DNA from 2 places in the Cytobacillus sp. FSL R7-0696 genome. Region 2 is predicted to be linked to the other one. Evidence: a T-box and tRNA genes for the amino acid it is inferred to sense, from the RefSeq annotation. Region 2 holds a T-box; the other holds one or more tRNA genes.
The links. The T-box of region 2 lies ahead of tyrS (tyrosine--tRNA ligase). A T-box ahead of a tRNA ligase gene usually reads a tRNA of that ligase, here a tRNA-Tyr.
Positions count from the first base shown of each region.

Region 1: it encodes a tRNA-Tyr, which carries the amino acid that the T-box ahead of tyrS (tyrosine--tRNA ligase) is inferred to sense. The anticodon was not compared.

Region 1 covers NZ_JBBOWA010000001.1:1,493,762-1,497,163, forward strand. Annotated here, with positions in the region: gene MKX29_RS07830 (aspartyl-phosphate phosphatase Spo0E family protein) at 163-327, shown strand; gene rocF (arginase) at 352-1,248, opposite strand; tRNA gene MKX29_RS07840 (tRNA-Lys) at 1,662-1,734, opposite strand; tRNA gene MKX29_RS07845 (tRNA-Gln) at 1,740-1,814, opposite strand; tRNA gene MKX29_RS07850 (tRNA-Tyr) at 1,894-1,977, opposite strand; tRNA gene MKX29_RS07855 (tRNA-Thr) at 1,996-2,071, opposite strand; tRNA gene MKX29_RS07860 (tRNA-Val) at 2,092-2,167, opposite strand; tRNA gene MKX29_RS07865 (tRNA-Glu) at 2,172-2,246, opposite strand; tRNA gene MKX29_RS07870 (tRNA-Thr) at 2,271-2,343, opposite strand; tRNA gene MKX29_RS07875 (tRNA-Asn) at 2,375-2,449, opposite strand; rRNA gene rrf (5S ribosomal RNA) at 2,469-2,585, opposite strand; rRNA gene MKX29_RS07885 (23S ribosomal RNA) at 2,702-3,402, opposite strand, start outside.
Region 2 covers NZ_JBBOWA010000001.1:2,902,630-2,906,031, forward strand. Annotated here, with positions in the region: gene MKX29_RS15145 (transglycosylase domain-containing protein) at 1-983, opposite strand, end outside; T-box leader at 1,164-1,387, shown strand; gene tyrS (tyrosine--tRNA ligase) at 1,454-2,704, shown strand; gene MKX29_RS15155 (glycosyl-4,4'-diaponeurosporenoate acyltransferase CrtO family protein) at 2,750-3,259, opposite strand; gene MKX29_RS15160 (glycosyltransferase family A protein) at 3,256-3,402, opposite strand, start outside.

The sequences.
Region 1 (3,402 bases), 1.4 Mb from region 2:
AATTAATTTTCATACTGGGTATAAAGGATTTAAAACCAGTGTGTTGACGAAGGAAAAAAGACCTTCCCTTCAATATTTTTGCTCCAACGAACAAGAGACCATACATTTAAAGATTGTCTACGTGCTGGAATAAAATTTTCAAATGGAAAGGACAATGATCTCATGTATACGGAGGAACTATTAAAAGATATTGAAATCCACAGAGCTAAAATGGTTGAACTTGCTTCTATTTCTTCATTTTCAAACCACCAAGTTCTTAAAGCGAGCATTGAATTGGACAATCTAATTAATAGATACTATACATTAACATTAAAAAAAGAAGCTTGAGTCGATGCTCAAGCTTCTTTCACTTTATAGTAATTTTTCACCGAATAACGAGCCCATTAAGGCCACCGCTGCATCAGCTGTTTTATTTCTTTCATCTAATATTGGATTAACCTCAACAAATTCGGCCGAAGTAATCATTTGAGATTCTGCCAGTATTTCCATAGCAAGGTGGCTCTCTCGATAACTTATCCCCCCCATAACTGGTGTACCCACACCAGGTGCATCAGATGGATCAAGACCATCTAAATCTAGCGAAAGGTGAACACCATCTGTTCGGTCTTGTAAATAACTAATCGTCTCTTCCATTACCTTCGGCATCCCTAAGCGATCAATTTCATGCATCGTAAAGACTTTTATTCCCTTGGCTTTAATTAAATCCCTTTCTCCTTGGTCCAAAGACCTTGCTCCTATAATCACAACATTTTCAGGCTTTAACTTCTTATGGACTCCTCCTACCTCTAATAACAACGGATGCCCATACCCTAGAGCGACTGCTAAGGACATCCCATGAATATTACCGGAAGGCGAAGTTTCTGCTGTATTTAAGTCCCCGTGTGCATCGTACCAAATCACACCTAAGTTATGATAATGCTGTAATAAACCAGCTAATGTACCAATAGCGATACTATGATCCCCTCCTAAAACTAGAGGAAATGCTCCTTTTTTTACTACCCCATCAACTTGATCGGCTAAGATTTTAGTCTTTTCTGCAATTAAGTCCAAGTTTCTTAAACCTGTTTCCTTATCTATTTGTTCAGTCGACCTACCTATTTCAATATCACCTAAATCATCAACTTGGTGATTAAGTTGTTGTAATCTATTTTCAATGCCCGCATATCGAATGGCACTTGGCCCCATGTCTACCCCTCTTCGTAATTGTCCCAAGTCCATCGGCATACCAATAATCGAAATGTTTTTCATTTAGTTGCTCCCCCTACTAAAGAATGAATTCTCTCTCTATTGTAAACGGTTACATTCTGTTGGTTCAACTGTGCAAAATTTTGTATATCTATACAAAAAAAGGGCATTTATTGGGTTAATTACTGTGGTCAGGACCGTACAACACAAACGGAGAATGATATATTTCTTAACACAGCTTGCAATTACAAATCACCGAAAATAGATGCGCTTAGTTAAGTTAGAGAAATGGTACGAAGAAAGGCCATTTGATATCTCATACAAGAAGTATGTATACACTTTTGATGATTTATATGTAATGTGAGTAATTTCGATGGATCGCCGCAAAATTTGGGTTTTTCCTTATGTTTGAACTCATGGAGAAAAATACAAGATAACAAATAAAAATCCTTAAACATAAATGTTTAAGGATTAAGTGAGCCATGAAGGACTCGAACCTTCGACCCTCTGATTAAAAGTCAGATGCTCTACCAACTGAGCTAATGGCTCGAAAATGGCTGGGCTAGCAGGGATCGAACCTGCGAATGACGGAATCAAAATCCGTTGCCTTACCGCTTGGCTATAGCCCATCGTATGTAAAAAAACAAAATAAAAAGGACTAATTATATTATGTCCGCTTTTTGGATTTTCATTCAAATAAAATTGAAATGGTGGAGGGGGGCAGATTCGAACTGCCGAACCCGAAGGAGCGGATTTACAGTCCGCCGCGTTTAGCCACTTCGCTACCCCTCCGACATAAATATATTAAAATGGTGCCGGCCAGAGGACTTGAACCCCCAACCTACTGATTACAAGTCAGTTGCTCTACCAATTGAGCTAGGCCGGCCCATCTATAGTAAATTGAAATGGTGGAGGATGACGGGATCGAACCGCCGACCCTCTGCTTGTAAGGCAGATGCTCTCCCAGCTGAGCTAATCCTCCAAAATGGTGACCCCTACGGGATTCGAACCCGTGTTACCGCCGTGAAAGGGCGGTGTCTTAACCGCTTGACCAAGGGGCCAAAAATATTTAAAGTTCTTACCAGAGCTTCCAACCGGGCTCGAACCGGTGACCTCTTCCTTACCATGGAAGTGCTCTACCTGCTGAGCTATGGAAGCATCAGCTAAATATCTTTGATTTTGTTTAAAATGGCTCCGCAGGTAGGATTCGAACCTACGACCGTTCGGTTAACAGCCGAATGCTCTACCACTGAGCTACTGCGGAATAATATGATAATATGTATGCCCGGCAACGTCCTACTCTCACAAGGGGACAGCCCCTAACTACCATCGGCGCTGAGAAGCTTAACTTCCGTGTTCGGTATGGGAACGGGTGTGACCTTCTCGCTATCGCCACCGGACTTATTAAAGACATTTATTATTATAACGTCTTTTATGAAAATTTCAAGAGAAATTTTAAATCATTCTCTGAAAACTAGGTAATGTTGAAGAAGATATTTATTGAGTAATCGCCTGTTTGGTTAAGTCCTCGATCGATTAGTATTAGTCAGCTGCATGTGTCGCCACACTTCCACCTCTAACCTATCAACCTGATCATCTTTCAGGGATCTTACTAGCTTGCGCTATGGGAAATCTCATCTCGAGGGGGGCTTCATGCTTAGATGCTTTCAGCACTTATCCCTTCCGCACATAGCTACCCAGCGATGCCTTTGGCAAGACAACTGGTACACCAGCGGTGCGTCCATCCCGGTCCTCTCGTACTAAGGACAGCTCCTCTCAAATTTCCTGCGCCCACGACGGATAGGGACCGAACTGTCTCACGACGTTCTGAACCCAGCTCGCGTACCGCTTTAATGGGCGAACAGCCCAACCCTTGGGACCGACTACAGCCCCAGGATGCGATGAGCCGACATCGAGGTGCCAAACCTCCCCGTCGATGTGGACTCTTGGGGGAGATAAGCCTGTTATCCCCGGGGTAGCTTTTATCCGTTGAGCGATGGCCCTTCCATGCGGAACCACCGGATCACTAAGCCCGACTTTCGTCCCTGCTCGACTTGTAGGTCTCGCAGTCAAGCTCCCTTGTGCCTTTACACTCTACGAATGATTTCCAACCATTCTGAGGGAACCTTTGGGCGCCTCCGTTACTCTTTAGGAGGCGACCGCCCCAGTCAAACTGCCCACCTGACACTGTCTCCCATCCCGATAAGGGATGTGGGT
Region 2 (3,402 bases):
CGGTCTTGAATTTCATAAGTTAAATAAGGGTATTTTTCAATCGCATCATCATTTTTCGGTTTTCTAAAGTCAGCAACAATATCATACTCACTAGCTTCTTTATATTCTTTTTCAGTAATTCTTTCATCATCGTACATTCTCTTAAGTACGACTTTCATACGATCAATGCCTGGTTGTAGAGACTCTTCATCCTTCAAGCCACCACCTTGTTGGAATGGTGTATAACCAAAAGGTGACTGAGGCATACCAGCAATGAAAGCTGCTTGCGGAATAGACACATCTTTAGCATCAACACCAAATAAACCTTGGGCAGCAGCCTGAACGCCAGCGATATTTCTACCTTCTGCATTGCGGCCAAAAGTAGAGACATTTAAATAAGCTTCAAGAATCTCCTCTTTATCGAAATAATTCTCTAACCTTAATGCGAGTAAGATTTCTTTTGCTTTTCGATCAAAAGAAACTTCGTTTGTTAAGATCTGGTTTTTTATCAGTTGCTGAGTTAATGTACTTCCTCCAGATTGAGTAGAGGCGTTAGTTACTTCTTGAAACAGTGCACGTAGGATAGCTTTTGGTACCACACCTTCGTGCTCATAAAAGTACTCATCCTCTGTGGCAATTACAGCATCTCTCAAATATGGTGAAACATTTTCTAGTTTCACTTCTTCTCTTTCAAGGTCCGTTCTTACATTCCCTAAATATACATCACCAGCGAAATATAATTTTGAGGTTTCCTCATAATTATAGATATCTTTTTGCATATTTTCATAAGAACGAAGGGGTTCATCTTTAACAAGAGAAGCAAAATAGCCAATACCTGTGGCACCTGCAAATGCCCCACCTAAAATAACGGTAATGGCAAGTATTAATAATAAGTTCCATATAACTTGATATGTAATACGTGCGCCTTTTTTGGTTTTATTATGAGTTAAAAAACCGAACGCGGCTTTTGCTTTTTCTATTATCTTGCTGAAGGTTTCATTCATTCGTTCATCCCTCCTAAAATCAAATACATTATAGCATAACCTAACAGGTAATATGACAAGGTTCGTCATAAAGTACAAAATTCATATTTTTCCTATTATGATAAAAAAAAGTTGAAAAAAACGTCATATTGACATTGGTTATTCTTTTATGATAAAAATGCATTATTACGATTCAATTTAATATTAGCGTTGATGGGTCATAAGTAGTCATTCTATCCCTGTTTTCAGAAAGTCGACGGTTTGCTGTGAGTCGATACAAATAGAAGTGCGAAATACCTCCCGGAGCTTTTACTGCGAATGAATATATCTAGTAGTAGTAAACGGTATTTCCGTTATCAGTGAAGAGTGGAGAATAAGGGTGTTCTCAAACTGGGTGGTACCGCGCAAAGAAATGCGTCCCTGCAATGAGCAGGGGCGTATTTTTTTTTGGATAATAATTTATCTTTTATGAAATAAAGGAGGAAAAGTGAATGAATTTATTAGAAGATTTACAGTGGAGAGGCATTATTTATCAACAAACAGATGAAGAGGGGATGAAGGATCTTTTAGAAAAAGAAAAGATTTCCTTATATTGTGGGATGGATCCGACTGGTGATAGTATGCATATTGGTCATTTATTACCCTTTTTAACATTGAGAAGGTTTCAAAATGCTGGGCATCGTCCGATTGTGTTAGTAGGGGGGGCAACTGGGTTAATTGGTGATCCCAAGGCGACAGAAGAAAGAACACTACAAACGATTGAGAAAGTACAAGAAAATGTTGCTTCTTTATCACAGCAATTAGAACGTATTTTTGATTTTGAAGGAGATAATGGAGCGACATTAGTCAATAATTACGACTGGACATCGAGTATGAATATTGTCACTTTCCTCAGGGATTACGGTAAACATATTGGGGTTAACTATATGTTAGCTAAGGATACGATAGCTAAAAGATTAGAATCAGGCATTTCTTTTACGGAATTCACTTATACGATTTTACAAGGGATGGACTTTAAGCATCTTTATGAAAATCATCAATGTAAAATTCAAATTGGCGGCAGTGATCAGTGGGGTAATATTACAACTGGGCTTGAGCTTATCCGTAAAATGGTTGGAGAAGGTGCAAAAGCATACGGTATGACCATTCCGCTTGTGACAAAAGCTGACGGTACGAAGTTTGGAAAAACAGAAGGTGGAGCCATTTGGTTAGATGCCGAAAAAACATCACCTTATGAGTTTTATCAGTTCTGGATTAATACAGCAGATGCAGATGTCATTAAATACTTGAAATACTTCACCTTCCTATCACGTGAAGACATCGAAGCTTTGGAAGTAGCTGTCCAAGACGAGCCTCATTTACGTAAAGCCCAAAAGGCATTAGCAGAAGAAATGACGAGACAAATACATGGTGAAGCAGCATTGAACCAAGCGTTGAAAATTACTGAAGCCTTATTCAGTGGACAAATTAAAGAGTTAACCGCTGCGGAAGTAAAGGAAGGATTTAAAGATGTTCCTTCTTATCAACATACTGGAGAGGGCAATATTGTTGACTTGCTCGTAGAGGCTAAAATTTCGCCTTCTAAAAGACAAGCGAGAGAAGACGTAACGAACGGTGCAATCTACATTAACGGTGATCGTATGCAACAGGTTGATTATCAGTTGAGTGAGCAAGATAAAATAGAGGGTCAATTTACAGTTATTCGTCGCGGGAAGAAGAAATATACATTAATTCAATATTAAAATGAAGTAGCCTATTTCTAAAAATTAGAGATAGGCTACTTATCTTTAGTAAACAGTTTTTCTGCATTTTTTTAATGCTATTAAGCGTATTAAGCGTGGCCGATTATAGCGTTGTACGATAATAATAGGTAAATTAAATAGTAATGCATAGGCAATCATTACCCAACCTGCCCAAATGGGGTTCCAAATGAAAAATAAACAGGCGGGTGGTATGGATAACCAGTGGGTGAGCTCTGCTCTTCTAGATTCATATAAGAAAACTTCAAGGTCTGACAGAGAAACACCCTGTAAGTGTTGTTTTTCGTATCCTTTAGAAATAATATGCTTACCATCTGGAATTTTATGTTTCCACTGTCTTACCTTCACCAGCCATTGCCAAAGCTCTCCGTTTTTCTCCCATTTTTTTGATTGATAAAGAGGAGAATCATTTTTAAACCAACGGAGTGGTAGAGAAGCTAGTAAAAGAGATAAACTGATGTGAATGAAACCCCATGCAAGAATATTAACTGTTAAAAGAGCGAGTGGTGTAAGGGTGAAAATCGGAAAAATATTCATACTTTTACCTTTCTACCACGCCAGTTCACCCTTTTTTTAATCCGCGTTAAATAAAGAGAATATACAAATGTTAGTGTAAAGAAACAAAATAAAAATGGATAAAGGACAATACTCGCTATATGAAAACGACCGATTTTTTGAGA